4 regions of the Anaerobacillus sp. 63XJN7_5_ISO-PGPR-S23-430 genome follow, and region 2 is predicted to be linked to each of the others. Evidence: riboswitches for the same ligand, from Rfam matches in the RefSeq annotation. Region 2 holds a riboswitch; each other region holds the start of a gene.

Region 1 (8,174 bases), 870 kb from region 2:
GCTTGATCCGGAGAAAGAGGTAGCCGTCCTCTTTGGTGGAAAAGCTGGCCTTGTAGAAGTCAGTCAATGTTTGTTAAATAAAAGTGACGTGGCGCTCGTGCCAGATCCTGGCTATCCTGATTATTGGTCTGGAGTTGCGATGGCTGAAGCGGATATGCAAATGATGCCGTTACTTGAACAAAATGATTTTCTGCCTGATTATAGCGCGATCCCAGAGAGTGCTCTTGCAAAAGCAAAGCTCATGTTTTTAAATTATCCAAACAATCCTACCGCTGCTATAGCAACGAAAAGCTTTTTTGATGAAACGGTTAGGTTTGCGGATGCCAATGACATCTGTGTCGTTCATGATTTTGCTTATGGAGCGATCGGATTCGATGGAGAACGTCCTAAAAGCTTTTTGGAAACAGAAGGTGCTAAAGATGTGGGAATTGAGATTTATACTCTTTCCAAAACGTATAATATGGCAGGATGGCGTGTTGGGTTCGCTGTCGGAAACCCATCTGTAGTGGAAAGCATCAACCTGCTTCAGGATCATTTCTACGTTAGTTTGTTTAGTGCAGTGCAAGAAGCAGCTGCAGAAGCTTTACTAGGTTCACAGGAATGTGTTGAGAACCTTCGCCAAACGTACGAATCTAGACGGAATGTATTGATACAGGGGCTTCACGATATTGGCTGGGATGTAACCTCTCCTGCGGGGTCATTTTTTGCCTGGTTAAAAGTACCTGAATCATTTACTTCAGAGGGATTTGCGGACTACTTGCTTGAGAATGTTCAAATTGTAGTTGCGCCTGGGAACGGCTTTGGAGAGTATGGGGAAGGCTATGTGAGAGTAGGCTTATTAACTTCCGAAGAGAAACTCAGGGAGGCAGTTGAACGAATTAATTCTCTTAATCTCTTTTGATTCAGAAAAGTAAAAAAATAGATTGACAGGATTTCCTACGTCTGGCATAATTCGAATCAATTACTTAAACGAATAGTTGCATACTCTTATCCAGAGAGGTGGAGGGACGAGCCCTTTGAAGCCCGGCAACCGATTTTCAAGGTTACTTGAAGACACGGTGCTAATTCTCGCAGCAAAAGCTGGAAGATAAGAGGAAGAGCATGGTGATAACGACCTCTTCCTCGTGAAGGGGTCTTTTTTGTATGATCAAAGATTGAGGACTAGCGCGATGGAAAGGAATGAGCATGATGAGTCATCTTGTGGCAACTTACCTTGTTAAGAATGACCAACAATTATCTAAGCGCGCTGAAGCGATCGCCCTTGGATTAACGATTGGGACTTGGACCAATCTACCGTTATTAGAAAAAAAGCAGTTAAAGAAGCATAAGGGTGAAGTCGTTCACGTAGAGGAAAAAGGGGAAAAGGGCATCATCGCGATTGCTTACCCCACCATCAATTTCAGTGCGGATCTACCTGCGATTTTAACAACAGTCATCGGTAAGCTTTCACTTGATGGTGAAATTAAGCTGGTTGATTTAGAGTTCTCTGCAGGGTTACTAAATCAATTCCCAGGTCCAGCATATGGAATAGACGGTATTCGAAATCTTACAGAAGTATACGATCGACCGCTCGTTATGAGTATTTTCAAAGGAGTTATTGGAAAATCGTTAGGCGAATTGCAGGAACAAATGAAACAGCAGGCGCTTGGTCGAGTCGATTTTGTGAAGGACGATGAAATCCTTTTTGAAAATGAGTTAACCCCTCTTGAAAAGCGAGTACCCGCCTTACGAAAAATGCTGGATGAAACGGCTGAATTGACAGGAAAGCGAACGCGTTACGCAGTGAATTTAACAGGAAGAACGGCAAACCTCAGTGATCGAGCAAAGCTTGCTGTGGAATTAGGAGCAGATGCGCTTCTGTTTAATGTTTTTACATATGGACTAGATGCATTGCAATCACTTTCAGAGGACTCGGATATTCCGGTTCCAATCATGGCACACCCTGCATTCTCTGGTGCAATGGCTGCCTCAAGCACACATGGGGTAAGTTACTCCCTATTACTTGGAAAGTTGCTTCGAACTGCTGGGGCAGACTTTTCCCTTTTCCCTTCGCCTTATGGGAGTGTAGCGCTTGATCGAAGAGAGGCGCTCGCAACAGCAGAAGCCTTAACGAGAAATAATAAGCTGAAAAGAACATTCCCTGTTCCTTCAGCGGGCATTCATCCTGGACTAGTACCGCTTCTTATAAAAGATTTCGGTATAGACAGTGTGATTAATGCGGGAGGTGGCGTGCACGGGCATCCCGATGGAGCAGCTGCAGGCGGAAAAGCTTTCCGAGATGCCATTCAAGCTGTTTTAACAGAGCAACCTCTTGAACAGGCCTCTCAAAATAGTGAGGAACTTCATCAGGCTCTTACAAAGTGGGGGAGCGGGGAGGTAGTGCGATGAAGCAGCCGATTATTTTTTGCGATTTTGATGGCACCATTACGAAAAGTGATAATATCGTTTCTTTGATGAAACGGTTTGCTCCGAAAGAGTGGGAGCAAATAAAAGATGATGTGCTCGCTCAAAATATTTCCATTCGTGAAGGGGTCGGAAGGATGTTTCACTTAATCCCTTCCAAATTGAAACAGGAATTACTCGATTATTTAGTAGCTACAACTGAAATCAGACAGGGTTTTAGCGAATTCGTAGACTACACGAGGCAAGAAGGGATCGAGCTCTATATCGTCAGTGGAGGGATCGATTTCTTTATTTATCCTCTTCTTAAGCCATACGGTATTCCAGAAGAAAATATCTTCTGTAATGGCAGTGATTTTACTACTGATACCATCTCAATAACTTGGCCGTATGCCTGTGGAGACGATTGTACGAAAGATTGCGGTTGTTGCAAGCCAGGTATATTAAATCGTTTTGATAAAAAGGCTAACCGAAAAATTGTGATTGGAGATTCTATTACCGATTTAGAAGCTTCAAAGCAAGCAGATTTTGTGTTTGCTAGAGATTTTTTAGCGGAGAAGTGTCAAGAACTTGGCATTCCAGCCGTTTTATTTGAAACGTTTGATGATATCGTCGAAAAGTTAACTGAAGAAAGGGGGAAGAATCATGTGCCAAGTGGAGAATCGATGGAACGAACTTGCTGATATTAAAGATGAATTAGCAGCAAGAGATTGGTTCCGTGGAACAAGTGGAAATCTTTCAATTAAGGTAAGTGATTCGCCGCTTCAATTTTTAGTAACGGCTAGTGGAAAGGATAAAAGAAAACGAACAAAAGAAGATTTCATTCTAGTGGATAGACAAGGGCAGCCAATTGAAGAGACTCTATTGAAACCATCAGCAGAGACCATTATTCATCAGGCGATCTATTCAAAGACAGATGCAGGCTGTTGCTTACACGTGCATACAGTTGAAAATAATGTTATATCTGAACTTTTTGCGGGAGAAGGAGAAGTTACGTTTCAAGGACTGGAGTTAGTTAAAGCTTTTGGTTTATGGGGACAGAATGACAAAGTGACAGTACCGATTATCGAGAATTCAGCTGATCTTTCTCTACTAGCTCATGATGTGGTGCACGTGCTTAAGAATGACACGAAAGCCATTTTGATGCGAAATCATGGGATTACAGTATGGGGACGTAATGGTTTTGAAGCAAAAAAATATCTGGAAGCATTTGAATTCCTTTTTGAATATCATCTTAAATTACGAAGCTTTCAAGCAATTGTAAGTTAATCAGTAATCAACAAAGTTTCATTAGCTTAACAAAAGAGGAGGAAGCATTAATGGCAGTAATTAAAATACGAAATACAAATGAAGTTATTGAAGGTCAAGATCGAGTAGGGGCATTTCTTCAGAATGAAGGAGTGTTATATGAACATTGGGATGTTGAGAAGCTACCGACGTTTCTTAAGGGGAATTGTCATGTTACAGAGGAACAGAAAAATGAAATTCTGAGTGTATTTGATGATGACATTCGTTCTCTAGCTCAGCGAAATGGATATGGAAACTGGGATGTGGTGGCACTTTCTGAACAAACGCCTGATCTTGATAAGATTCTGAAAAAATTTGAACAGGTTCATGTGCATACTGAGGACGAAGTAAGAGCGATAACGGCGGGACATGGGATTTTTATCATTAAAGGTAGCGTGGGGTATTTTGATGTTGAGCTCGATCCGGGTGACGTGATTTCTGTACCGGTTGATACACCACACTTCTTTACATTAATGGATGATCGGCAAGTTGTAGCCGTACGCCTTTTCATCGATCCATCAGGATGGGTAGCCCATCCATATGAAGAAAAAGAAAGTGTGAAGTGAAAAAAGGGCCGTGAGCAGTCACGGCCATCATTTTTGATTTTGCTTCAATCCCTTTAGCTACAAAATCCAATTAATTCATTCAGGTCGTTCCAACCAAAGCCGGTTTCTTTAAATGTCTTACCTGCAATTTCTGTTTCTTCCACGGCAATTTGAAGTGGATGAAAACTTTCGTAGAATTGAGAAGCTGGGTTTCCATTCAGTACCCAAACAAGCATAGACTGATAAGATTCGCTTCTAAGATGTTTAGCTACCGAGCACAGAAGTTGTTTGCCAACTCCCTTTCCCTGTGCTTCTTCAAGAAGGTATATCGCATAAAGTTCTCCATCGAATTTGTAAGCAGCTGATCTGTTTTTTCCGCCATTCGCAAATCCTATTATTTCCCCTTCTTCGACTGCCACAAGGATAATACTTCCATTTTCAATTCCTTTCCGCCAACGAGCCTCGCGTATTTGAACGTCTAATGAATTCAAATAGTCTTCTGAGATAAGCGCACGGTAAGTCGTTCTCCAGCTGTTTACATGAACATTTGCTATCGCTAAAGCATCATCTACGACCGCTTTTCTGATTTCCATTGATTACCTCCATCTCAATTTGATTTTCCTATCAGACTCATTTCGAGAGAGAGGGAATGAATCCTGCTAGTCGAATATATGAAGTAAGTCATAGTTTAAAGGAAAAGTGAAATGAAAAAAATCATAATAGAAATAGATGGCAGTTATGTTCATGGTTTTGAATGGGGAGATAGGAGTCAGCCAACTGTCATTCTTCTTCACGGTTTAACGAACAATGCACTTGGTTTTAGTGAGATGGCAGAAGGTCTTAAGGATTACTTTCATTTAATCTCGATTGATCTACCAGGCCATGGTGAGACGCCTCCATTTAATGAAGATAAGAGTTATTCTTTTGAACTTCTAACAGAGTGGCTTCATAAGGTTTGTACATCATTAAGTGACGTACCAGTCTGGCTCATTGGGCATTCGTGGGGAGCTGCCCTGGCACTTCATTATAGTAGTCAATTCTCTAAAATGGTAAAAGGTATCGTGATGATTGATGGCGGTTATCTTCATTCTTCTGATGATCCGTCACTAACGCTTGAAGAACTTCTTGAACAAATGTCTCAATGGGTGGTAGAAAATCATTACAGAAAATTGGAAGAATATGAACAAAAGAAGAAAATGGAAATCGGAAGGTGGAGCAAGTATTTAGAGCAAATGGTACATAGGGATATGGAGGAAAGGAAAAATGGCGTAGCCTTAAGGGCTAGTGGTAGTACAGTAAGAGCGATTATGAAGTCCCTCTATCAAGAACCATGCAAAGAAATTTTTCATATGGTAAATGTTCCTATCTATCTCCTAAGGGCAACACTTCCTGTAGCAGATGAAACTAATAGAAAGCATGCAGCAAACGTGATGCGGAATGAAGTGAAAGGTGAATGTAGAATTGACGCTATTCCACAGACAGGTCATGTTCTACATTGGCAAAAACCTAAAGAAGCTTTATATATGGTAGAGAGATGGTTAAAGGAGCAAACAAAGCAAAAGGGCCATACGCAAGGCCCTGAATAACAGGGGGGTTAATTGCCAACCCCCTTTGGAAAAGTGAGCGTAATGATCGTGCCCTTCCCCTTATTACTTTCGATAGTTAAGTTCCCTTTATGTTTTTTTACTATACGTTTGCATATCGTAAGCCCAAGTCCAGTCCCGTTCTTTTTGGTAGTGAAAAACGGAGAGCCGAGTTTCTCAAGCTCTTCATCTGTGATTCCGCTACCATTATCAATGATTCTAATTTGTAATTTATCGTTACATTCTCGGGCTGAGATTGTAATTTCTCCCTCTTCACCGATAGCATCCATCGCATTTTTTATCAAATTAATAAAAACTTGTTTTAATTGATTACTTTCACAATAAATCTCTGGGAGAGAAGAGTGGTACTCTTTTGTTAGAATGATTGCTTTCATATTAGCCTGGCCACTTAGCAATTCAATGACTTCATCTAATATGAGATCGATTCGATTATAGTTAAAATTAATTTTTGTTGGTTTTGCAAGAATAAGAAATTCATCGATAATCTGTTCGATCCGATGAAATTCTGAATCCATCACCTGGGCATAGCGATCAATGTCTTGATCAGAGTTTTTGAACTGTATTAATTTTAAGAAACCCTTTAAAGAAGTGAGCGGGTTTCGAAGCTCGTGTGCGATCCCAGCTGCAAGTTGTCCAACAATCGATAGCTTTTCGGATTGAGCAAGGTGCTCTTCATTCATTCTTTTCTCGGTAATATCTTTCGCAATTCCAATGATCCTCGAAACATTCCCCTCTTCTACAAGTGGCACTAGTGTAATATCAAATAGCTTGTAGCCCTGTTTTGGGAAAGAATAACCTTCTTCAAATTGAATGGTTTTCTTACGAATCATGGCTTCTTGGAATCTTTTAATCGCTTGTATTCCTTGGTCAACCCCTAGAAAGTCTTCGATTCTCCGCCCAGATATGGCTTCTTTGGAAGTCTCATAACTTGCTAGATAAGCTTCATTTACAGCTTCGATTTCATAATGGTGAACATCGATCACACGAATTTGGAAAATAAGATCTGAAATATGGTGAAAAATAATATCTAAATTCGCCTCTTGTAGCTCGCTTCCATTTTTCATAGAAATCCCCCATAATCAGCATTTTAACTTAGTACTAATTGGATATTTCTACAAGATATGCGTATCCCCTTCAAATTATGATCGATATTTGTAATAGATTGGAAATTTTTGGCGTTCGAAGTGGTTGATAAGGTAGGAGAATATAGTAATAATAATGGAACCAATCCCAATGAAAGCGCATTGCAATTCAATTGTACTTACTATAGAGTTAGAAGAAGTATTTTGAGCGCATCACATTTAGCAAGGGAGGACGGCTTAAAAGATGACCAAAAGAGACTCTGTCTTTTTCCTTAGTCTGTTCTTGTTCTTTTTTCATGGAGCAAATACAATCATCATTAGCTATATGCCAGTATATTTTCAACAAAGTGGTATGTCTGAGAGTAAAATTGGATCTATCCTAGCGATCGGACCACTTGCAGCCATAATGGCTCAACCGTTTTGGGGTTACATAAGCGATAAATTCGGAACAATTAAAAAGGTTCTACTCGTAACGTTAGTTGGCGTTGCCATCATTAGCATTTTTCTTCTAACGAACCATAACTATGTGTTTATTCTCATCTCCGCTGCGGCGTTCTATGTTTTTATGTCCCCAACAGGGGCTCTTGGTGATAGTCTAGCTGTTAAAACAGCAGCTAGCGTGAATAGAAACTTTGGAAGTATTCGAACCTGGGGCTCAATTGGTTTTGCAGTTTCAACTTTAGTAGTTGGTCAGTTTTTTGCTTTTTTTGGTATAGCTTTTATTTTGGTTCCTTTTATGCTCATGATTTTGCTTGCTTTTTTTACAGCTATGAGAGTATCAGATGTCGAAACACATAATAAACCTGTTACTGTATGGGATGCCATACGGATTGGAAAGAATCCTCGCTTCCTACTCTTTTTGATTACGATCATGTTTTTAACCATTCCGCATCGAGCAAATGACAGTTTCATAGGGATTTATATCACGGATCTTGGTGGAAATGAATCTCAAATAGGACTAGCCTGGTTCGTTGCAGTTGCTAGTGAAGCTCTCATATTTGCGACAAGTCATTTTTGGTTTAGGCGTTTTAATGAAGTGGTCTTTATCTTAATAGCAGGTTTGATCTATGCTGTCAGATGGATAGGGTTAGCTTACGTTGGAGGACCTCAAGCAGCGATACTTCTTCAAGTTTTTCACGGCGTAACGTTTGGTGTATTTTACGTTGCGGCCTTTCAATACGTGACCAAATTAGTTCCAGAGCATTTACAGGCGACAGGCCATTTGTTATTTATTTCGGTGTTTTTTGGTTTGTCTG
Region 2 (8,174 bases):
TGGCTTGATTGCCAGAACAGAAAGCAAGCTAAAAGAAGTCGCTGCGGAAGCAGAATCTTACGGTATTAAAGCCGTTGTTGCTCCTGCTAACATTGCAGAGATTGATGAAGTTAATAAAGCCGTTGATCACTTAAAAAACGACCTCGGCTCGGCAGATATTCTGATCAATAATGCTGGTATGGGGCGATATGGCTCATTCTTAGAAATGGAGCCCGATGACTGGAAGGAAACTCTCGAAGTAAATGTTTACGGGACGTATCATGTAACGCGGGCTGTTCTTCCCCAAATGATCGATAATGATAGCGGTGATATTATCACAATCTCGTCAAGTAGCGGCCTAAAAGGAACAGCTGGCTCAACATCTTATAGTGCTTCTAAGTTTGCCATCCAGGGCATGACCGAAGCCCTCATGCAAGAAGTTCGCCGAAATAATATACGCGTCTTCACACTAAATCCAAGCCTTGTTGCTACTGAACTCGTCTTCGGCAACAAGCTCGACGAACAGGATAAGGAAAAGTATATGCAACCTGAAGATCTCGCTGAATATATGGTTGGCCAGTTGAAATTGCACCCTCGCATTTTCATCAAGCAGTCATTGCAGTGGGCGACGAATCCGTTTTAAGCTAAATTTATTAAGTAAAAGTCGGTCATTAAGCCACTCTGACCGACTTTTATTTCATTATGAAAAAAAGTTCAACCTCTCCACTTTCCATAAAGTCGTTCGATCTCTTCCGGACTTGTACGACAGCATCCTCCAATTAACCGCGCTCCTGCTTGAAACCATTCTTTTGATCCATCTACGATCTCATCACACGTTTCATTCCCCTGCCACGTTTTTGAATTCGATTCATAGACTTCTCCAGAGTTTGGATAGACAATAATTGGCTTATCCGTTTGACCAGCTATCTCCTTTACCACTCTTGTCACAAACGATGGAGAAGCACAGTTGATACCAATCGCAGCTATTTGTTCGTTCTCCTCAAAATATCTGGAACATTCTTTTAAAGCAGTACCATCGCTAATTTTTTCTTCATTTTGAATGGTGAATGACAGCCAGGCATGAGTATCAGGAAACTCTTGTATCAATGATCCTAAAACTTTCGCTTCTTGAAAAGATGGAATTGTTTCAAAAGCTACTATATCAGCTCCTGCACTGATCAATGCTTCTATTCTTGGTCGATGAAATGCGATAAGCATCTCATCGCTAACGTGATAATCGCCTCGATACTCAGATCCATCAGCCAGGTATGCGCCATATGGGCCTACGGAAGCGGCAATAAAAGGTTTGGGACGATTCAAATGAGCCTCTCGTTCCCAGAAATCGTCGCGTGCTTTACGGGCAAGAAGGACGGTTTTCTTAATTAGTTCTACTGCTTCCTCTTCATTCAGACCTCGAGATTTCAGCCCCTCGATCGTAGCCTGATAACTTGATGTTATCCCACAGTCAGCCCCTGCTCGAAAATAATCTAAATGAACCTGATAGATGAGCTCTGGATTTTCAAGCAAGACGCGAGCAGACCATAGCGGATCATTTAAGTCGCACCCATATTTTTCAAGCTCTGTCGCAAGAGCCCCGTCCAATATCACAATATTAAAATCTTCTAAAATAGCATTAATAGGATTGTGTTTTTGTAGCATCAATTATCCCCCTTTTCTTTACTCGTTTTGTTAAATAATAACTTCCATAGCACAGCGCAATGAACGGTATTCCACAATAAAGCGCTACTCGCTGGGTAGGATCAAAAGCAATGCCTATCAGTGAAGCAAGACATAGTAAGAAAGCTAGAGCTGGAACAACAGGATAAAAAGGTGTGCGATAACCGAGCTCTTTCAATGAATTTCCTTCTTTTAAGTACCTCTTTCTAAAAAGAAACTGTGAGACGCTAATACTCATCCATACGACAACAACGGCAAGTCCAGAAATAGAGACTAGAACAACATAAACAGTATCTGGTGCAATAATACTTGAAAATAACGCAAGTGCTCCACCCACCATACTAAAAATCACAGCGTTAAGAGGGACACCATTTTTGTTGAGCTTAGCAAAAACAGGTGATATCGTTTGCTTGTTCGAAAGTGACCAGAGCATTCTTGATGAAGCATATAACCCTGAGTTTGCAGCCGATAGAATGGCCGTTAGGATAACAAAATTCATAATATCAGCTGCAAATGGAACACCAATTCGTTCGAGCACAGCTACAAACGGACTTTCTAACACTCCTGCTTCCGAAGCGGGTAGAAGAGCTGATAAGATAAAAATTGAACCGACAAAGAATAGAATTAACCGAATTAATGTTGTGCGAATAGCCCTTGGGATGGTTTGTTCAGGATCTGATGTTTCTCCCGCTGCAATACCAATAAGTTCTGTACCAGAAAAAGCAAAATTCACTGCCAGCATCGTCATTAAAATGGCGAATGCCCCATTTGGAAAAATTCCTTCATCTGTAAAGTTCGAGAATAATGAAGCGTTTGTTCCAGAGTCCATTGGAATAAACCCTACGATGGACGCTGCACCTATGATAATAAACAGCACGATCGCCAACACTTTTACTAAAGCAAACCAAAATTCCGTTTCTGCAAAAAATTTAACTGTTAAGACGTTAACAACAAAGATCACGCCTGCAAACAACGCGCTCCATACCCATACGCTGATGAACGGAAACCATCGCTGCATTAACATTCCAGCCGCTGTAAACTCAGACCCTAGCGCTACTGTCCAGGTTAGCCAATACAACCACGCAACCGTATAACCGGTTCCTCCTCCAATATATTTAGCGGCATAGCTATGAAAAGCACCTGTTTCAGGCATATGTACCGAAAGCTCTCCCAAACATAGCATTACAAGGTAAACCACCAATGCTCCAACCAAGTAAGAGAGTATCGTTCCAATAGGACCAGCTTGCTGGATCGTATAACCAGAGCTTAGAAACAACCCTGTACCTATGACCCCTCCTAGTGAGAGCATCACCACATGTCTTGACTTCATTTCCCTTTGAAAACCATGCTTGCTTTCCATCTTATTTCTCCTTACTTTTCCATCCAGAAAACAAAAAAACGCACCCAAAATGAGTGCGTTGCTGACAAAATAAAACCGAAGGCTCTCATCTATCAGGTTTATCACCCGCTGGAGTTAGCACAGTATCCGATGGACCTGTTGCTGAGGTTTCAAAGGGCCAGTCCCTCCACCTCTCTGGATAAGAAAATATATTTTAATAAAAATATCAATTATTCAAGTTATTGTCAATGGCGTTAACTATTTATGTTAACTTAGATAAAAAGTCCTAATTCATTCAAGCATCGATAGATCAACCGTATCTGCCATCTTCTCGTACCCTTCATCATTTGGGTGCAAATGATCTCCAGAATCGTACTTCGAGAGATATTTCGCAGGATCGTTAGGATCTCTCAATGCTTTATCAAAATCAATTACATCATCGAAGGCTCCGCTTGTCCGGATCCATTCGTTAACTTCCTGACGTGTTTTCTCCCCTTCTTCTGTATACATATCGGAATCTTTATATGGTGTTAACGTCCCTCCATAAATATCAAGACCCTTTTCATGAGTTGCTTTAATAATTGCTTTCATTCGATCAATGATTTTCTCTGAATCATATTCAGGATAGTGTCTTAAATCATTTATACCTTCGTGCAATAGAACCGCTTTTATCCCTTCCTGGCTTAAAACATCTCGATCTAATCTAGCTAATGCGTTCTCGCCTTTTCCTTCTTCGCTATTAATTAAATGATTCGCAGATACCCCTGCATTCAAGACAGACATGTTCACTTGAGCTTCTTCTTCATTCATTCGATTGGCAAGATAGTCTGGCCATCTGTTATTCGCATTCATAGTTGAATAATTGCCATTCGCTATTGAACTCCCCATTATGACGAGTGCACCATCTACTGAATTATTTGAAACCACCTCTAATCGATCTAGCCAGAACCAGGCTTCTTCTTTTGAAGTGTATGATGTACCTTCCGTATCCCCAGCATGATTCCCTTCCTCCGACATGTACACCGTTTGGTTTGAACGCTGATGCCATGTTGTAGGTCCAGTCTCACCATCTACTGATAAACTGACAGCAAGATTCTGATCCGCACCAACAGGGAATTCAATCGAATCGCTATACTGCTTTTCACCTGGAGGAATTGTAACGGATTTCTCTCCGTTAAACGTGATAACTTGATCTGTCTCGCCGTCTACGCTCGCACCTTCTTTGGAGACAGCAACCCTTACTTCTTTCATAGATAAAGGTAATGAACCAAATTCATTAGATAGTCGAATACGCATTTGATCTCCATCCATATGGGGACGAAGTATTAAGCGGATTGTTTGATCCTTAAAACCTTCATGCGAGTTTCCATCCTGAGCAGGCGCCTGCATGCTTGCTGTCCAAGATCCGACCCACTCACTCTCTTCTGATGCACTATTATTTGATGAAGGCCATCCTTTTGCACTTACCAAACTGATTGATCCAATGAGTGCAATGATGATAAAGCCAATTCCTATTCGTGTCATTGTTTTCTCGCCTCTCATGTTGTTTTCTATTGAACTTGTGACTTCCAAAGCGCTTCCGATAAAAAAGCCTTCGCATATTTCCAATAATCTCAGTTGGTCGACCACTCTTTGTTTCCTATTCTTAATTAAGAAGCATACCCTTATTCCTATAGAATGAAGCCGCTTGAGCTTTAACGTAAAAAACATGCAAACAAACTGATATATAGATTACGAACAGTTAAAACGGAATAAGATGATAAGATTCGCACATTATCAATTTAAAAATCCGGTCCATAGGAAGATCAACAAAAAAATCCCCTCTTTCATTATTTGAAAGAGGGGATTTTTTAATGAAAAACGGTTCAATTAAACAAAAGCGATTATTAATTCATTTACCTCAACAATTGAGAAAGCAGCAGGCCAAGGTGGACTTATTAGAAGAAATCCATAAAATTCGTTTCTCTGTTCGGTATTGTTTTTTGCAGAATGGCTACTTCCTTCTCTGATCCTTGCAGTAAACCTGCTTCATAAAGCAATTCCGGCATCTGATAGCCAGTTAGAAGGGCTGTCAACGTATTAATATTACATCGTAGTCCACGTTTAGGTGGATGCGTACAAGCGGCATTTTCTTTATCTCCCTTGTACACATTAACTCCCTCCGCGCTAATATGATAGCTCCCATTATTCCATTGTGCATGTTCATCTGTAATATGTAGAAAGAATGATTCATTCTTATCTAACTTGAATGGATACTGTTTTAGAAAGTTCTCTACGTCTACGATTCGTGCCATGAAATAGGCTTCAACTATTGTTTTCACTTTAGGATTATTTAGCAAGAAAGGAAGTTGATCGGCTACATTCGTCAGAAGTGTTCCATCATCAATCATGGAATCATGCTGACAGATATAATTCCAAAGCCCTCGTCTCGCCTCACCATCCAAACAAACCAATTCCTCTACCTCAATCGAACGATCTTTTACTTGATAGTACACATATCCTGTTAATCTGCCTTCTTCGTTTCGATATCCCGCAAACTGAAATCCTTCTGAATATACCCGTTCCCGCCACCAGCTTTCCGTTCGAACAAGCATGCCATTAAATCGATTAGCAAATTCTTCATATACTGGATTAAGCGTTTCGTAAACGTGTTCTAGTGCAATTCGTCGAACTTTACCATTTACACGTGGTAACAGTTTGAAATCTTCCTTCTTAAAATTTAACTTTTTCCAGTCATTCAGAACTTCAAAACCAAACTTACGGTAAAAGGGAATTTGGAAAGGATGGAGAAAAGAGATTGTTTGTCCTCTATTCTTCATTTCCAATAGGGCGTTTTGTAGTAAACGTGCTACTCTCCCACCTCTTCTATGCTCAGGGTATGTTGCAACCGACGCAATACCGCCCATAGCGAACTTTTTCCCAGCAATCCTTGTTTCAAAATCAATTAAATGAAGCTTAGCGGCAAGCTCGTCGCCTTCAAAATCTCCCCATATTTCATGTTGACTATAGCCCCTAATTTTTTCTTCTAAATCTTTATCAGGAACTTTATATTGAAAAGCATATTCTGAAAGTCGTACGGCATCAATTACTTCGCTTTTTTCTAATCTTCGCATGTTAAGCCTCCTATTTTAATGTTTTCCTTTTATTACAATCATGAGTGGAACAATAATCGGTAGAACACCATGTATTCCTGACACATGGTCGCGTTCACGTAAAGCCAGAATAGAGAGTCCTGTTAAAACTAGAAAATCGATCGTCATCACATGAACAAAATTCGATTCTAGAAAAGCTTTTTGATAAATAGAAGCATCTCCAGCCACTAGTCCGTAAATCATTAAACCAAGAGCTATCATAATAAGGACAAGGGAAAGACCACGAGATTGAAGTAATATCCTCAACTTATCTGGCGTTCGATTGGGGGCATCCTTCTTCTTATTTAAAATAAAATATGGCATTAAGCTAAATGCCCCAGCTACAAATGAACCAAGTACAAATGGCCATGCTGGTATTGAACCACGGTCGCTCCGTAACAGCAATACAGCAAAAACAGCAGGAAATACTCCGAGTAGTGAAAACATGGCAAGCAAACTGGGATCGGGTTGATTCATCGTTAATAATTCAGAAAGATAAGGACCATTTCCTTCTGGCGCTAGAAAAACTGAATACAGTATAAACCCAAGCCATATGATAAGTAAGATGAATCTCTTCATCATGCACCTTCTTTCCTCTTTATCTTTCTAAATCATAAAGTTATCCTGAAAAAATCTCAAATATGTGTAGAATTTTCGAACAATTGTGGTATACTAATTGTAACAAAACATTCACAAATTATTCTTTATTTCGACATAAGTTTAGTTTGTAAGCGGTATCATAAAAAGGAGTTGTTAACTATGGATGTCTATATGGTCTATCTTTTCGTTATCACGGCTACACCGTTGTTTCTGTGGCAGGATTATAAGAAGCTTGCTTTCTTACACACACCGTTTATTGTGGCAATCTGGGCGCTACTTATTTTCTACATTGGTGGCGGTATGACTCCAGTAGCACATACACTCTTTATTACTCTTTTCGCGATTAATGTTCTTTTCGCTCATTTAGCGGCTTATCTCATCTTTGCTCGCCCATTCCTTAAGGAACGTTCACTTGCAAAGAAAATGTCACAAATAGAAGACTAAATTTTCAACAGTACTGTGGAGATTCATAAATCTCTACAAAATTTCAATTTAAAAAAAGCTGTTCACCTCTTGAGGTGAACAGCTTTTTTTGAATCACATATTCATATTGTGCATGCCGAATGACATAACCCAGATTGTACCGGCAACGACTGCAACCGCAATGAAAACTGCGTAAAGAATCGTTCCGACCTGAATTCGGCTACTATCACTCTCAGTAATATGCATAAACATTAAGAGCTGAATCGCTGCCTGAATCAATGCCAGGATGACAACAATAATCATAATCGTTCTAAAACTAAAGTCTGAAGCGAATCCGACCCATAAAGCAAGTAGTGTTAAAACGATCGATAGACCGAAACCAACTAAGTGGCTCCATGGGAAGTGGCTATGACTATTTGTCTGCTCGTTGTTTGAGGCCATCTTACATCACCATCCCATACAAGTAGACTGCTGTGAAGATAAAGATCCACACAACGTCAAGGAAGTGCCAGTATAAACTTGAAATAAAGACCTTCCTTGTTGTGTCAGGTGTTAATCCGCGTTGCTTCAATTGAATCAAAATAAGTGAAATCCATGCAATACCCATTGTTACGTGGGCACCGTGCGTTCCGACTAATACAAAGAAGCCAGACCAATAGGCACTAGTTGTTAGTGCAGCACCTTCATGAATGTAATGAACAAATTCATAAATTTCAAACCCTAGGAATCCTAAACCTAATGCGAGTGTAATACCTAACCAGAGAAACAATCCTTTAAGAGAATGATTTCTCATATAGTGAATAGCAAGTCCACATGTGAAACTACTTGTTAGTAGCAAAAATGTTTCAATTAACACACCACTAATTTCAAAAAGCTCTTCTGGTCCTGGACCGCCAGCTGTACGACCAACTAATACTAGATAAGTGGCAAACAGCGTTGAGAACAAAGCGATTTCGGCACCGAGGAAAATCCAGAAGCCTAGAATATTCAGTCGGCCAGTTTCCGACTGATATTCTAAAGGCGTG
Region 3 (8,174 bases), 2.0 Mb from region 2:
CATTTTTGAAGAAGAGAACGGTCAAATCATTTCAAAAAGGATTGTCGTGGGGGCGAGAGGATCTTTATCGTTTATGCCTGAAAGAAAATAGAAAGGGCTGATAGAATAGATCAGCACCCTCCATGACACTCTTTGTTCACACAGTCTTGTTTCTTATGTGACTTCTTTTTATATCCATTTACATGGTAATAAATAGTTAGACAATAGCGTCCCGTACAGACGGAGTGCTTCTTATGTCCATGGGAGTGGTGAATAGAACCGGTTTCTTTTCGACGATCTCTTGCAACAATCGTTACTTGACACAGTTGTTGATATGTTCTCGTTCTCGTATTCCCCTCTGGCACATAAAATGCGGGTTCATGACAGTGATCTATTAATACCTCGACTTCCTCACAAACCCCACCATCGTAATAAATTGATAGAGTTCCTGATACTGGTCCTATATCTCCAACCGCCTCCCATATTGGGGCATAAGGGTTGAGAAGTGGATCAATTCGAAAGACACCACAGATATTTTCTTCCACCAGCTCTCCCTTTGATTGATGGGGGCGACGCTTTTCACATAAGGGGTGATCTTCTTTAAACAACGATTTACTTCTTGACATAAGAGCACATCCTTAAACTTCCTTTTATATAGTAAATGCATGGACATTTGTTTTGTATAGATAAGCGTCCAAGTCCATCTAAAAATAAGTATGACAGAAATCATTATTCCTTTTTATTGAAATAGCCAATTTAGCTTACGTTGTTCATTTTTAAACGAAATTAACGAAATAAAAAAGCACTCTCCATCGTGAGACTTCATTGAGTGCAATATATTATAGTCCTGCAGTATATTGAAGATCCATTTCAACAGTAGCTGTACAAAAAACATCTGGAGTTGGAGGTGCAGCTGAAGTACACTGAATTTGAATCAACGTTACGTTCGTTAGTTCTAATACTAAAGAAGATTGTGCATCAATCGTATACTCCGTTGCAGCGCCAGTATCGTCCGTTACAATAAGAGTCATAACGCAATCATTTGCTACTGAACTAGTGTTTATAATTGATAAAAATCCACTAGCTAGTGAAGGTGCTGGAGTGCCTATTGGAGCAACTAACAGATCAACTGGAACTGGTGCTGCCTCATCTTGACATATAGTACGAATTGGAAGACATCTTTTAATAGCCATTAACGTTGGGTTGTTACCAAAGAAGTTCGGAGTGGAACAAGGGGCAGGACAGCAAAATGATGAAGATGAACTTGAATTACACATAAAGTATTTCCTCCTGAAGATTTTTATTTTTTCTTTACATCCTCAATGTATGTCCCAGGATATGTACATGTATAAACGGATGTCCAAGTTTTACGAATTAAGTTGATTAAACTTGAAAAAATGTTTAATTAGGTCCATTCACCCGTGTCTCCTGAAGCATTTTCTACTATTTTCAAACTTTTTATTTGAATTCCAAACATTTATTAACAATTGTAGGTAAACTAATATTGGGTAAAATGCTTCAATACTTAAGGGGGAATACATATGAATAACAACAAGTTTCGTAAAACACTTATTGCTGCGCTATCAATCGGTTTAATTGCCGTACCTATTGTTCAAACTCCAGCTCAAGCAGAAGCCTCAAATGCGAATGTTCACCTACGCCTCATGGAAACGACTGATATTCATACGAATATCGTAAATTATGATTATTATAAGGATCAGCTTACGAATGAGTTTGGACTCGCCAAAACAGCCACATTAATTAACAAAGCTCGTGGTGAAGTTGAGAACAGTTTATTATTCGATAACGGCGATTTACTACAGGGAAATCCGCTTGGTGACTACGTTGCAAAAATCAACCCTCTAAAGAAAGGGGAAACTCACCCTGTATACAAAGCCATGAACCTTCTGAATTATGATGCAGGGAACATTGGAAATCACGAATTTAATTTTGGTCTCGATTTCCTTCAGACAAGCCTAGCCGGCGCAAACTTCCCATACATAAATGCGAACGTGTATGTAGATGACCACGATGATGATCCATCAAATGATCAAAACTATTTCACTCCTTATCAAATTCTTGATAAATCCGTGAAAGATGACTCAGGAACGGAACATCAACTGAAAGTAGGCGTGATCGGATTCGTTCCACCACAGGTGATGCAGTGGGATAAGGCTAATCTTGAAGGGAATGTGATCGTAAAGGATATTGTTGCAACAGCTAATAAATACGTGCCAGAAATGAAGGCAAAAGGGGCCGATATTATTGTCGCCATACCTCATTCTGGCTTTGAGAAGGCAGCACCACAGGGAAATGACGAGAATGCCGTTTACTACTTAAGCGAAGTGGAAGGCATCGATGCCATTTTATTTGGACATGCCCACAAAGTATTCCCTGGAGATAACACCTTTCAAGGAGTTGATGGAGTGGATAATACAAAAGGAACCATTAATGGAGTCGCTTCCGTCGAGCCAGGTTACTGGGGAGATCACCTAGGGGTAATCGACCTATCTTTAACGGAAGATAACGGGGAATGGTCAGTGAAGGATTCCAAATCTGAAGCTCGTCCAATCTATGATAAAGTAACGAAAACACCACTTGTTGAAGCAGACATTGATATCGTCAATGCAGTGAAAGAGGATCATGAAGCGACAATTGATTATGTGCGAACAGCTGTCGGTGAAACAACAGCTCCCATTAACAGTTACTTTGCGCTCGTTAATGATGATCCGTCCATCCAGATTGTAACCAATGCACAAAAATGGTATGTAGAAAACAATATTCAAGGTACCGAATATGAAGGTATTCCAGTCCTATCCGCTGGGGCTCCATTTAAAGCGGGTGGTCGAGGAGGTTCGTCCTACTATACAGATATTCCTGCTGGGGACATCGCGATTAAAAACACAGCTGATCTTTACGTTTATCCCAATACACTGAAAGCGGTTCTGTTAAATGGTGACGAACTGAAGGATTGGCTTGAAATGTCAGCAGGCCAATTTAATGTAATCAACAAAAAAGATAAACAGGAACAGCCTTTAATTAATCCTGATTTTCCTTCTTATAACTACGATGTTATTGATGGCGTTACCTATCAAATCGATGTTACAGAATCTGCGAAATATGATATGAGTGGGAGTGTAGTAAATGCTGATGCTAATCGAATTAAATCGCTAAAATACAACGGAGAAAAGGTAACGAAAGACATGTCCTTTATCGTTGCTACAAATAATTACAGAGCGACAGGCGGAGGGCACTTTCCGCACTTAGATGGTTCTAATATTGTTATTGATTCCCCTGATGAAAATAGACAAATTTTAATTGACTATATTCTTGAAAACAAAACAATTAATCCAACAGCTGATCAGAACTGGTCATTTCACACAGTTAATAAGAAGAAACTGAACGTCACTTTTGAATCCTCGTTACAAGCCAAAACCTATGCGGAAAGCATTAAAACGATTCATTTTGTTGATGAAACAGAAAATGGTTTCGCTAAATATACACTCGACTTAACGAAACAGAAAAAAGAAAAGCATCATCATAATCATAAGAGCGAGCACGGCCGCCATCGTTAAGAACGAATTCACGCCAATTCATCAGAATTGGCGTTTCTTATTTTAAGAATTTATCCGATGCAAACAATATTGGAATATTTACTGATATAATGGCATTACTATCGTACAGAAAGGGATTTATATGACACAAAGCCTGACAAGCACCCAAAGAGATGAGCTTTTTTCAGATCTGACAATTGAGCAACAAACGTATGTAATGAATTTTCTTAAACGCGGTAAAAAAACGGCTTTTGCGAATGTAATTGCTAGAAGTAAAGGGCGGATGATTCCAAGTGGGGCAACGGATGAAGAAATCAGGATGCTGCTTGATGATTGGATACTAGAAGATTACATCGATGCGGGCTTCGTTTCAGATGATTTAAAATGTGAGTGCGGTCGCTCTTTACGGTATCAGTATGTTGTTCGACATGCAAAAACAGGAGAAACACGGCGTTTCGGGATAAATCATTTCGAAGAGCATACCGGATTACCCGCTTCCATTGTGAGAGAAGTTGTGAAGGGATTTATGGAAATAGATTATGAGTTGGATGAGCTACTGTTGAAAAGACAGAACGGCTATCCTACATACGACATTCCTGAAGGATTGAACCTTCCACTAGACATTGAACAGCCACTTTCATTAAATCTTCCATTACTAGATCTACAAGAAAAAAGGCTAAACAGTTTAATCAGATCTTATCGTGAAGAAAAAGAAGCTCTTCAAAGAGGAAGCAACACTGTAGAACAAGTAGTCAACCCGAAAAGCAACCAGGAAGAACCGAAACCAGAAGAGGAATTACAAGGCGCTTTTGATTTGTTCGCGGAAGATGTTCAAGAACCTTTACAAGAAAAGACAAGCGAGAAACCTAAGGAAACCTATTTTGTAGGGGACCTTTCATTTACAACACAGGAAGAGGTAGACTCTTATATTCAGCAAGGTATGGAAAGTGCTCTGATGATTTGTGAGCTTTTGATTAAGGAAGGAAAGGTACAAGACAAGAGATACTCCACAAAGAAACCAAAAATTTATTATGCTGTTTGTACCTACCTCGATTCATTTGTTGCATCTGGATCAATGTCAGTCGAGCCGATAGGGCGTGAAGATCGCATCTATCGATTGAAAAGCAAGTGATTATCCTAACATTTCGTAATTATCAGATAAGTGATTGACATTTCCAGTTAACCGGTCTATAATTTCACACATGTTCAAAAATTAAATCAACACTCTTATCAAGAGCGGCGGAGGGAATAGGCCCTATGATGCCCGGCAACCTTTCAACTACAGTTGAAGCTGGTGCCAAATCCTACAGGTGATATCACCTGGAAGATAAGAGGAGGATTATGTTAGCAAACCCTCTTCTTATTGTTTAAGAAGAGGGTTTTTTATTTTATCCAGAAAAGGAGCTGTTACACATGAAAAGAACACTTGAAGAACGATTGCAAGATGGTCCAGTTATTTGCGGGGAAGGTTATCTATTTGAACTAGAGCGTCGTGGTTATTTACAAGCAGGATCATTCGTACCCGAAGTTGCCCTAGACAACCCTGAAGCGCTAAAACAAACGTATCGTGATTATATGCTTGCAGGTTCAGATGTCGTACTTGCTTTTACGTATAATGGTCATCGAGAGAAAATGAGGATTATTGGAAAAGAAGATTTGTTAGAACCGCTCAATAGACAAGCCATCCGCCTGGCTAAAGAAGTCGCGAAGGAACACCCTGAAGAAGAAGCGCTAGTTGCTGGAAACATTTCAAATACAAACTTATTTGATCCTGAAGATGAGGAAAGTAAGGAACAAATTCGGTCAATTTTTGCTGAAATGGTGAAATGGAGCAAAGAAGAAGGCGTAGATTTCATCAACGGCGAAACCTTCTACTTCTATGAAGAAGCAAAAATAGCGCTAGAAGAGATTCAAAAGCAGGATCTTCAAGCTGTAATTACACTCGGACTTATGAGTGAGAACATTTTAAGGGACGGCTATACCGTTGAGGAAGCTTGCCGTTTATTAGAAGAGCAAGGTGCACTAGTTGTTGGCATGAATTGTTTTAGAGGACCTGCCACAATGCAGCCTTACATTGAAAAAATTAGACAGTCTGTTAACGGCTATGTTGGTGCTCTTCCAATCCCTTATCGTACAACAGAAGAACACCCAACATTCTTTAACTTACCAGACGGTGGCTGTGCGTGTACATTGCCAACAGAGACGACCTTTCCAACCTCTTTAGACCCGCTTTATTGCAATCGCTATGAACTAGCGGAATGGGCTAAGAAAGCAAAGCAGGTTGGCGTCAATTACTTCGGACTCTGTTGCGGGGCTTCTCCAAGTATGCTGCGAGAGGTGGCTGAAACAGTTGGCAGAACAACTGTAAACTCGGTATATTCTCCAAATATGGAAAAGCACTTTTTATTTGGAACTGATGAGACATTGAAAGATAACAATACGGCTTATCGAACAAAAGCTTAATTCATAACAACAACCGGAGAACTTAATTTCTCCGGTTGTTGTTTTTTTACCAAAAACCCTATCTGTACACCTGTACTACAGTATTAAAATACATTTTTACATAGGATATTATATCTACTACATTTTTTCTATAAGCTGATTATTTTTGATAACGTTGGCGATGATTAGTAACAGTATCTGTAGAAGAGTAACGAATACAATGATTTATGCATTTGATAGGATAACAGCATTTTTCCAATCACGAAGTCTGAGATTGATTTTTCCGCTATATAAGTTGCTTTCCAAGTAACATTCTTTTCGAATTAAAGGCTTCTTTTATGAAAAACATCATATTTATCAAGTAGTTGTGTTATTATTTTAAATGTGTTTGAATATGTCCATGAAACATTATTGAACTCAAACCACAATGAAAACGAACTGTTTTATAAGCGAGGTAGCCTATGAATAATCAAAATGTATTAAATGAACTCCGCTCCATTTTACCCAGTGCGGAACTGAAGATAAATGAGCCATTAAATGCACATACGTATACAAGAATGGGTGGATGTGCGGATGTCCTTGTGTTTCCTAACACGCTAGAGGACGCACGAGCAGCAGTTGAGTACGCCTATCAATCTAACTATCCATTAACCATTTTAGGAAAAGGCTCTAATGTTATTATTCAAGATGGAGGCATTAGAGGAATTGTCCTGAATCTTTCGTCACTAAAAGCCATTCAAAAAGAAGAAGAAAAAGTTATTGCTCAAGCTGGTGCACGTATTATTGATGCTTCTGAATTTGCTCGTGACAGCAAACTAAGTGGGCTCGAATTCGCATGCGGAATCCCAGGATCTGTCGGCGGAGCTGTTTATATGAACGCAGGAGCATACGGTGGAGAAATCGCGGATTGTCTCGAAAGCGTTCTTGCTGTAACAAAGGAAGGAAAGCTCGTTAAATTGACAGCTGATGAACTTGATTTATCTTACCGTCATAGTAATGTAGAAGAAAATGGTCTTCTTGTCCTTGAAGCTACTTTCAAGCTTAAAGTTGGAGAGTATGAGGATATTAAAGCAATCATGGATGACTTAACGGAAAAACGTGAAACAAAGCAACCGCTAGAATACCCTTCATGTGGCAGTGTGTTTAAACGTCCTCCTGGCCTTTTTGCTGGTAAGCTCATTCAGGACTCACAGCTTCAGGGTACACGAATCGGTGGAGCTGAAGTCTCCAAAAAGCATGCTGGCTTTATTGTAAATATCGATAATGCGACAGCGACTGACTATCTGGACGTGATTCATCATGTGCAGCAAACAGTAAAAGAAAAGTTTGATGTCGATCTTGAACGTGAAGTTCGCGTCATAGGGGAACCACCTGAAAAACCATAATTCACATGACAGCCGCTCTTACAGAAAGAGCGGCCTTTTAGTGTTCTTTCACCGATATTCGATAAATCTGTGAACAAATGAAATCTGCACAATAAGTGCATACTTTACGGATAAAGTAGATATTGGCATACAATTCCAAAGACTAGAGGAGGACTATCATGAAAAGTAAAACTCAATTGATTGGTGTAATAACATTATCAATGGCGCTCATTCTTGCTGCTTGTGCAAACAACAATGAACAAGTAAATGAAAACTCTAATAACACAGAGGCAAACTCTGAAAGTAATATGGAAGGGATGAATCATTCAGGCTCTGCTGAGGTACCTGAAGAGCTACAAAAGTCTGAAGATCCGACTTATCCAGAAGGTAGCACGGCGATCATTGAAGCGAACCATATGAAAGGAATGGAAGGTGCAGAAGCAACTATTGTGGGGGCATATGATACGACAGCTTATGTTGTAACTTACACCCCTGAAGATGGCGGAGAACCCGTAGAAAATCATAAATGGGTCATTCATGAAGAACTGGAAGATCCAGATGAAGCTCCACTTCCATCAGGAACTGAAGTAACATTAATGGCTTCTCATATGGAAGGAATGGAAGGTGCGATTGCAACGGTCGAATCCGCTACAGAAACTACCGTATATATGATCGACTACACACCAACAACTGGTGGCGAAAAAGTAACGAATCATAAATGGGTAACGGAAGACGAATTAACCCTAACTGAATAATTGACCCTTCATAACCCGAACTGGTTAGGTTCGGGTTATTTTAAAGAGGTTCACTAATATCTGCCGTTCTTCCACTAGAT
Region 4 (8,174 bases), 1.6 Mb from region 2:
TACAAATCAGGCGTTTGGTATTGATGAACAAATGCGAAAAATCGTTGAAGATGCGAGGCCGCTTCGTAATCGACCTGCTATTCTTGCCCGATCAGGGATTGAACGCTGGTTAACTGTACTAACAGCGATTAATTATTTTGCTAAACATCTATTGGCTTCGACAAATCGAAATAACCGTTCAACTATCATAGAAGGATCAGAGAACACACTTTTCGAGGTTAATGAAGTGATTAAACATAATGTCCATACATTACTTAAACTATTAAAAGGTGAAACAGGGTTAACGATGTATAGTTTAAATAAAGAAAGAGAGCATATTGAAGGTCTTTCAGAAAAAGTTGAATATGAAGATGTAAATTTGAAAAAGTTTGTAAATGACCTCTATTATATATGGAGAATTAACCAGTCACTATTGATATTAGGGAAGGAACTTGGCTCAATAAAGAATAAAGAAGCATCTGATCATTTTAATACAAATCGTAACCTGGAGCAGTAACGCACCGGGTTATTTTTTTGTTGAGCAAAATGTTGATGGGGCGATTGAAACTAAGCTTTCATTCGAATAAACCAGAAATCAATACATTTAAATATAGGCTAACTAATCCTTAATGAAGTGACTTGAAGTGGGAGCTATGAAAATAAATCAAAAATGATTAGTTTATTAAAAGGTAGAGCGGGAATAGAGAGGTGTGACAGTATAATTTTAATTTAGGATTGACAATAGGAGGAAATATTCATGGTTAACAACAAGACTGTATTTATTACAGGCGCAGCTAGAGGTATTGGTTTTGAAATTGGTGAAACGTTCGCAGAGAATGGAGCAAAAGTTGTTCTATCTGACATAAATGAAGAAGGAACAGAAGAAGCTGCTCAGAAACTAAGAGATAAAGGTTATAACGCTATTGGTATTAAAGCAGACGTGACTAATGAAGATGAAATTAAACAAGCAATTGACCGTACTGTAGAAGAATACGGTCGCTTAGACGTGTTAATAAATAATGCGGGACTTCAGCACGTATCTGCATTAGAAAACTTCCCAACTGAGAAGTTTCGTATGATGCAGGATATTATGCTTACAGCTCCTTTCATAGCAACAAAGCATGTATTTCCAATCATGAAGAAACAAGGATTTGGGCGAATTATTAACATGGCATCTATCAATGGTGTCATCGGTTTCGCAGGGAAAGCGGCTTACAATAGTGCCAAGCATGGGGTCATCGGCCTTACAAAAGTTTCTGCACTTGAAGGTGCGGAACACGGTATTACAGTAAATGCCATGGCACCAGGATATGTTGATACACCACTCGTAAGAGGACAGATGGAAGATCTAGCGAAAGAACGCGGAGTAGAGCTAGAAAAGGTACTAGAAGAAGTAATCTATCCACTTGTACCACAAAGAAGACTTCTTGAAGTGAAAGAGATAGCTGATTACTCAATGTTTATCGCAAGTGATGCAGCGAAGAGCATTACAGGTCAAGCCCTTCTAATTGATGGTGGCTATACAGCTCAGTAAATTTAGATTTTACTAAAAAAATAAAAAAGCAGCGCTTTCTAATGAGAAGCGCTGCTTTTTTATTGATCGCTAAAGGCTATTTGAAGACCAATTAAAGCAAGCAATAAAGCTTTTGCAAGATTGAATTTTCTAGCTAGAGCATGATTTTCTACGACATAGAATGCGATTTTTCCTGCAAAAAAGCTTATTGCACTAAAGATAAGAAAGACTTGTAGAATGAAAACCCCTTCTAAAATTAACATTTGAAGAGCGGGTGAATTCGCCTGCTGGTTTACAAACTGTGGAAGAAGGGCGAGAAAAAATAAAGAGACTTTTGGATTTAAAATATTCATAACAATCCCTTTTCGATATAAAGAAAAATAAGGTCTGCTAGGTTGACTTAGGGGGGGGGGAGCTGCGAATCCGCTATCTTTAAAAGCTTCATATGCCATGAAAAGTAAGTAAGCTGCCCCGCGGTAACAATCGAAAAGGCGAGAGAGGATTGATAAAGGACGGCAGAAATTCCTAAGGTAGCAGCAATATGTACAAGTAGTCCTGAAGAGAGGCCAAGAAAACCATATCCTCGTGAAGTGATCCGTCAATTCGTCTCTCGATTTCAATTAGATGGTAGCGGGACATTGGCCGGAAAAGACCAATAACTTGACAGGTTTCTCATTAATGATATAATTCTGACATCTTTTAGTGTTGTTGGAGGAATAGTTCCATGGAACCCATTTTACTTGATATACCAAATAAATTTAGCACTGACCGTTTACATATACGTTCTCCACTACCTGGGGATGGTGCTTCGGTTCATCAATCAATTGATGCCTCGTTAGAAGAGCTTAAACCCTGGATGCCTTTCGCACATATAGATCAAACGGAAGAAGATGTTGAAGCGAATATCCGCGAATCTCACGTAGCGTTTTTAAAGCGGGAGGATCTTCGACTATTACTCTTCCATAAACAGACGGGTGATTTTATCGGTTCCTCAGGGTTACATCGAATAGATTGGAACGTTCGTAAATTTGAAATCGGTTATTGGATTGATTCTAGATACGCTGGTCAAGGCTATATGTCTGAAGCGGTCCAAGGCATTGTAGATTACGCCTTTTCAGAGCTAAACGCTAGAAGGCTAGAAATTCGTTGTAATGCGACAAATTGGCGAAGTCGGCGAATTGCCGAGAAACAATCGTTTCAACTTGAGGCTATTTTACGAAACGACCATGTCTCAATTGATGGCAGTAAACTAACTGATACATGCGTCTATGCTTTAACAAAAAAATAAATTTGGTAAGAATATGCATCTTACTTATGGGAGGAATAAGGTTCTTGCATCAAGAATAAACGAGTAATGAATGATTTTGATGATGGAGGGAAACTATGTGATCGAACGAGCGACGATAGAAGAAAGAGATTTTATTTTGTCGAATTCCATTCAATCTGTTAATGAAGGAACGACAAATCCTGGTATCGTAAAAGAAGAGAAAGCACTTGAAATTGTATCATCCATTCTTGATCGAGGTGGTTACCACCTCATTTATCGCGACGAAGGGGAAATTGCTGGCTGGGTATTACTTGGAGAAAACACGGATTATTTTACAGAAAGCAAGCATGGGTTCATTTATGATGTATTTGTTTTTCCAAAGTTTCGTGGGAAAGGGTATTCTAAGCAGCTCGTTCAAGCGAGTATTGAAAACTTCAAAGAACAGGGATATGAGGAAATTCGTTTGAATGTGTATTCCTCTAACTTCGCGAAATACATTTATAAAGACATTGGATTTCGAGAACTTCAAACGATCATGGTTTATAAATAGTTGTCCAGCTTCTTTTCATTTATTAAAAGAATGTGAAAAACAACTCATAATCAATCATCATGCCCTTGGAACTTGCTACACTATTTTTGCAGGGACTTCCCCGGTTCCTGCCCCCCTTAAAATATAAAGTGTGAGCCCCATGCATTTCCCAGCATGGGGCTTTTCCTTTTCAATCACACAGAAATGAGGGAGAGTATTGGTATATCAATTTAAGTTAATAAGTCAAGAAGAAGTCGAGCGAATTATCTCGTGGGACTATGATGGGGTATACTCATTTTATAATATGGACGAGGATCTTGAAGATCTAAAAGAGTTCCGGGAAGATGCAGCCAGCAATGAAAATTATTGGAGCGTCTACCAAAGGGATCATCTTATTGGTTTTTTTAGTTTTCATGAGCATGAAGACAACCATATAGAAATTGGTCTAGGAATGTCTCCCGATAATGTTGGAAAAGGAGAAGGCTTTTCTTTTTTGGAGGCTGGCCTTCAAAAAGCAGTTGAATTGTATCGTCCAACTTCCTTTGGAATGGCAGTAGCTGAATTTAATAAACGAGCCATAAAAGTGTATCAAAGGGCTGGATTTCAAATCACTCATCTGTTTATGCAACAAACCAATGGGGGAGAATTTCAATTTGTTGAAATGAAGAAAAACCTCGTTTAAAACAATAATTGCAAAATACTAAATAGACCGATAGAATGAATCAAAATTACATTTTTTAATTTCCTTATTGAGAGAGGCGGAGGGACTGGCCCTTTGATGCCCGGCAACCTGATAGACAAGGTGCCAAATCCAGCAGAGTCTATGCTCTGAGAGATAAGGAAGAGCTCTGAAGCGAACTCTTCCTTATTAGTTAGGAAGAGTTTTTTAGACGATTCAATAAATGAGAGACGGGTTGTGAAGGATTTGAAAAAAGCTGACCGTATTCGCAAAATGAAAGTTCCAGATGCAAGTGAAATGTATGGTGATCGTCTGCCACCGGGGCAAGTACTTACAGAAAGGTTCCCTATTCTACATGAAGGTGATGTACCTGTGTATGAGATGTCGACATGGAACCTAAGTGTATTTGGAGAAATTGATAAGGAAGTGATCATTTCCTATAGCGACATACTTGCCTTACCACAGAAGAAAGTAAAGTGTGATATTCACTGTGTCACAAGGTGGTCTAGGTTTGATAATACTTTTGAAGGGGTTTTGATTAAGGATTTTATGAACGCATATGGGATAGTACCGAAAACGAACCATGTTATGCTACATGGTGACTATAACTATACAACGAATATTCACCTCACTGACTTAATGAGAGATAATGTTATTCTTGCCCACTCAGTCGATGGAGAGAAATTAACGGCAAAACACGGATGGCCTCTCAGGTTAGTTGTACCGCATCTTTACTTCTGGAAAAGTATTAAATGGATCAGAGGTATAGAATTTATCAATGAAGACAAACCTGGTTTTTGGGAACAAAACGGATTTCATAACCATGCCGATCCATTTAAAGAAGAAAGGTTTTCTGGAGAGGATTTGGGACTACCAGAAGATGAATGGGAGAAAAAAGAGTTTGATTAATTTTTCTTAAAAAAGCGGGCGTGATTAACACATATAGAATTGATTGAGGAAAAGGTAGTTTATTATCACATTCTAAATATCATCATATCTATAAAAAAATAGTTAAAACTTGAAAGTCAGCAGAACCTTAGTATGTGTGGGTTTTGCTGACTTTTTATTCTCTGGTAATTAAAAAAAGAGAAGAATTTAAAAAAAGAATGATCTAAATGGATCTTCCCTCCGTTAGCTAAGTGTAAATCAAAATTAAGGGGAGTGGATTTGAAAATGAATACGAACAAGAATATGAAAAAGAAAGTGATCGATTGGAAAAAGGGACTATTAATTGTTCCGCTTAGCTTTTCACTTTTAATACCAACTGCTGGAGCATTTGCCTCTGACCACGACCAGCAAATGGACAAGCCTACAGTAGAAACACCAGGTGCTGATCTTCGTGCTGATCTTGGCCATTTACTAAGTGAGCATGCTTATCTTGCAGTAGAAACAATGAGAAAAGGAGCTGAAGGTTCTGCAGATTTTGAAGCTTCTGCTGGTGCCTTAAGTGAAAACACGGAAGACCTTACAGCTGCGATTACATCCGTTTATGGTGAAGAAGCAGGAGCTGAATTTAATGAAATTTGGAGCAATCATATCGGTTTCTTCGTTGACTATGTGAAAGCAACAGGTAATGAAGATGAAGATGCAAAACAAAAAGCTTTAGATAGCTTAGATGGTTATAAAGAAGATTTCTCTAATTTCTTGGAAAATGCAACAGGAGAACGACTTCAAGCTGAAACATTGTCTGAAGGACTTCAAGCTCACATTAATCAGTTGATTGGTTCATTTGATAGCTATGTAGCAGGTGATTATGAGATGGCTTACGAGAAAGAACGTGAAGCGATTGCTCACATGCAAATGGTGGCTAAAGGATTCTCTGGTGCCATTACTGATCAGTTCCCAGACAAGTTCGAGAACACAAAAGCCGTAACACCAGCATCTGATCTTCGTGCAACATTAGGTCATTTATTATCTGAACATGCTGGTCTTGCAATGATGACAATGCAGAACGGAATCGACGGATCAGAAGACTTTGATGCATCTGCAGCTGCACTAAGCGAGAATACGGATGATCTAGCTGCTGCGATAACTTCTGTATATGGTGAAGAAGCAGGAAATCAATTTAAAGAAATGTGGTCTGGACATATCGGTAACTTTGTAGAATATGTTCAAGCGACAGGAGCTGAAGATGAAGCTGCTCAAGAAAAAGCACTAAAAGCGCTGGAAGACTATCGTGCAGACTTCTCAAGTTTTCTTGAAACAGCAACTGAAGGTAGATTAGAAGCGGGACCATTATCTGAAGGTTTACAAATGCATGTGAATCAATTAATATCTGCGTTTGATAGCTACACTACGGAAGACTACGATGCAGCTTATGATTCGGTTCGTGAAGCTTATGCTCATATGTATAAGCCGGCAAAGGGACTTTCTGGTGCTTTCGTAAACCAATTCCCGGACAAATTCGCTATGGAAGCTATGCCAACTGATATGCCTAAAACAGGTATGGGTGGTACAGCTGAACAGCAAATGCCAATCGAATGGATTGTTGCAGCCATTCTTGCAACTATGGCTGCAACTGGCGTAATTGTTCGTAGAAAAATGCAGAAAAGCTAAGGGAATAGATGATAGGGTAGCCTAACATACCCGCTAGAAAAGCAATAGCCAAAGTGGCTATTGCTTTTCTTCGTGAAAAGGACAATGAACTTGTCGTACTTACGCTATAGGAAATGGTTTTAATAAAGTTTGAGATGTAAGGAGCGTTACAGCATCTTGTTTATAAAAAAGGTATACTGATAATGGGAAAATAGATGATGCCTGACTATGAAACACAATCAAGTTCGTCAAATATGTCTTTCAGTTGCTAGGATAGTTTATATGAGGGGGAAATTAGATGAAGCGAAAGTTTACATTTATTTTCGCAACGCTACTTTTTATTGTTGCATGTGGGAATAGTGAAACCAATGAAACTGGTAAAACAGAGGTGTTATCAAAGGAGTGGGATGAAATCGTATCCTCTTCTAATGGAACAGAGGTAAATCTCTTTATGTGGGGAGGAGATGAAGGCATTAATCAGTACATTGATGAATGGGCAGCACCAAGATTAAAAGAGGAGTATGATATTACGCTTAATCGTCAGCCGATGAATACCGAAGAATTTATGCAAAAACTTTTAACAGAGAAAAAAGCAAATAAAAACAAAGGTACAATTGATGTCATATGGATCAATGGCGCAAACTTCAAAAATGCTAAGAATGCTGATTTATTACTAGGTTCTTTCTCAAAGAAGCTGCCTCATTTTCAAGAATACATTGGATCAAAGGATCAGAATGCTGAATATGATCAAGGGACGGAAATTGATGGATTAGAAGCTCCGTGGGGAAATGTTCAATATGTTTTTCATTACGATTCGAGCAAGATCGATACACCTCCAAGTACACTTGAGGAGTTAAAGCAGTGGATTCACGATAATCCTGGGAAGTTTACGTATCCTAACGTTTCGGATTTTACTGGTAATACGTTCGTGAAGCACCTACTCATAAAAGGTGCAGGCGAAGAGTCGGGTCTTCTGGCAAAGGAATTTAATAAAGAAATTATTAAAGATTCCGAAGAATACGTGTGGAACTATCTTGATGATATAAAGTCTGATCTTTGGCGTAATGGTGAAACTTATCCTGAATCATTGACTAAACTTGATACGCTTTATAGTCAGGGGGAAATCCTAATGACTATGGGCTTTAACGAAGCAAGAGCAGGAAGTTTAATTGAAAATGGGACGTTTCCTGAAAGCACGAAGTCATTTGTTCTAAAAGATCCTGGATCGGTTTCAAATACACACTATCTCAGTATTCCATTTAATAGTCCGAATCCAGAGGGAGCTATGACAGTTATTGATTTTCTTGAATCGCCAGAAGCTCAAATAGCTAAAATGGATCCTACAATGTGGGGGGAAGGTACGGTATTAAATTTCGATAAATTGAGTGAAGAGGATCAGAAGATTATTGGTAATCTTGACCGGGGAGAAAGCGTACTTTCCACAGAGGTTTTAAATGAATATAAGCTACCAGACTTAGATACAGGTTACACGGAGTGGATTAATAATGAATGGGCGAATCGGGTTATTGAGCAATAAGTGGAAATTACGTTTATATTTATTACCTGCGATTGCGGTTACATTGCTACTTGTAGGGCATGGAATGTGGTCAGCGGTAGCTCAAAGTTTTCAAACAATAGATGGGGAATGGACTATTGCAACATACGCGGAACT

Evidence for each region. A riboswitch is a leader RNA that binds a small molecule or an ion and turns the genes downstream of it on or off. The one in region 2 is predicted to bind S-adenosylmethionine.
Region 1: linked by a shared signal. The riboswitch ahead of AC0VYJ_RS04155 (2,3-diketo-5-methylthiopentyl-1-phosphate enolase) and the one ahead of mmuP (S-methylmethionine permease) in region 2 are both predicted to bind S-adenosylmethionine.
Region 3: linked by a shared signal. The riboswitch ahead of AC0VYJ_RS11880 (homocysteine S-methyltransferase family protein) and the one ahead of mmuP (S-methylmethionine permease) in region 2 are both predicted to bind S-adenosylmethionine.
Region 4: linked by a shared signal. The riboswitch ahead of AC0VYJ_RS13535 (sulfite oxidase-like oxidoreductase) and the one ahead of mmuP (S-methylmethionine permease) in region 2 are both predicted to bind S-adenosylmethionine.

The regions. Positions count from the first base shown of each region.
Region 1 is NZ_CM149686.1:762,847-771,020, forward strand. Features, by position in the region: gene AC0VYJ_RS04150 (aminotransferase class I/II-fold pyridoxal phosphate-dependent enzyme) at 1-901, shown strand, start outside; SAM riboswitch class I at 985-1,094, shown strand; gene AC0VYJ_RS04155 (2,3-diketo-5-methylthiopentyl-1-phosphate enolase) at 1,189-2,388, shown strand; gene AC0VYJ_RS04160 (2-hydroxy-3-keto-5-methylthiopentenyl-1-phosphate phosphatase) at 2,385-3,083, shown strand; gene AC0VYJ_RS04165 (methylthioribulose 1-phosphate dehydratase) at 3,046-3,669, shown strand; gene AC0VYJ_RS04170 (acireductone dioxygenase) at 3,720-4,253, shown strand; gene AC0VYJ_RS04175 (GNAT family N-acetyltransferase) at 4,307-4,825, opposite strand; gene AC0VYJ_RS04180 (alpha/beta fold hydrolase) at 4,937-5,818, shown strand; gene AC0VYJ_RS04185 (ATP-binding protein) at 5,827-6,900, opposite strand; gene AC0VYJ_RS04190 (MFS transporter) at 7,163-8,174, shown strand, end outside.
Region 2 is NZ_CM149686.1:4,189,654-4,197,827, forward strand. Features, by position in the region: gene AC0VYJ_RS21590 (3-ketoacyl-ACP reductase) at 1-622, shown strand, start outside; gene mmuM (homocysteine S-methyltransferase) at 694-1,638, opposite strand; gene mmuP (S-methylmethionine permease) at 1,613-3,016, opposite strand; SAM riboswitch class I at 3,099-3,201, opposite strand; gene AC0VYJ_RS21605 (SGNH/GDSL hydrolase family protein) at 3,287-4,519, opposite strand; gene AC0VYJ_RS21610 (GNAT family N-acetyltransferase) at 4,933-6,108, opposite strand; gene AC0VYJ_RS21615 (hypothetical protein) at 6,124-6,705, opposite strand; gene AC0VYJ_RS21620 (spore morphogenesis/germination protein YwcE) at 6,886-7,170, shown strand; gene qoxD (cytochrome aa3 quinol oxidase subunit IV) at 7,264-7,590, opposite strand; gene qoxC (cytochrome aa3 quinol oxidase subunit III) at 7,592-8,174, opposite strand, start outside.
Region 3 is NZ_CM149686.1:2,238,057-2,246,230, forward strand. Features, by position in the region: gene AC0VYJ_RS11855 (hypothetical protein) at 1-91, shown strand, start outside; gene AC0VYJ_RS11860 (S-Ena type endospore appendage) at 111-605, opposite strand; gene AC0VYJ_RS11865 (hypothetical protein) at 819-1,256, opposite strand; gene AC0VYJ_RS11870 (bifunctional 2',3'-cyclic-nucleotide 2'-phosphodiesterase/3'-nucleotidase) at 1,521-3,554, shown strand; gene AC0VYJ_RS11875 (DUF3895 domain-containing protein) at 3,676-4,665, shown strand; SAM riboswitch class I at 4,758-4,867, shown strand; gene AC0VYJ_RS11880 (homocysteine S-methyltransferase family protein) at 4,947-5,996, shown strand; gene murB (UDP-N-acetylmuramate dehydrogenase) at 6,437-7,360, shown strand; gene AC0VYJ_RS11890 (YdhK family protein) at 7,519-8,094, shown strand.
Region 4 is NZ_CM149686.1:2,559,195-2,567,368, reverse strand. Features, by position in the region: gene AC0VYJ_RS13565 (FUSC family protein) at 1-496, shown strand, start outside; gene AC0VYJ_RS13560 (3-hydroxybutyrate dehydrogenase) at 737-1,513, shown strand; gene AC0VYJ_RS13555 (LysE family translocator) at 1,573-2,094, opposite strand; gene AC0VYJ_RS13550 (GNAT family N-acetyltransferase) at 2,217-2,780, shown strand; gene AC0VYJ_RS13545 (GNAT family N-acetyltransferase) at 2,878-3,309, shown strand; gene AC0VYJ_RS13540 (GNAT family N-acetyltransferase) at 3,506-3,970, shown strand; SAM riboswitch class I at 4,032-4,130, shown strand; gene AC0VYJ_RS13535 (sulfite oxidase-like oxidoreductase) at 4,214-4,876, shown strand; gene AC0VYJ_RS13530 (copper amine oxidase) at 5,174-6,523, shown strand; gene AC0VYJ_RS13525 (ABC transporter substrate-binding protein) at 6,801-8,039, shown strand; gene AC0VYJ_RS13520 (ABC transporter permease) at 8,008-8,174, shown strand, end outside.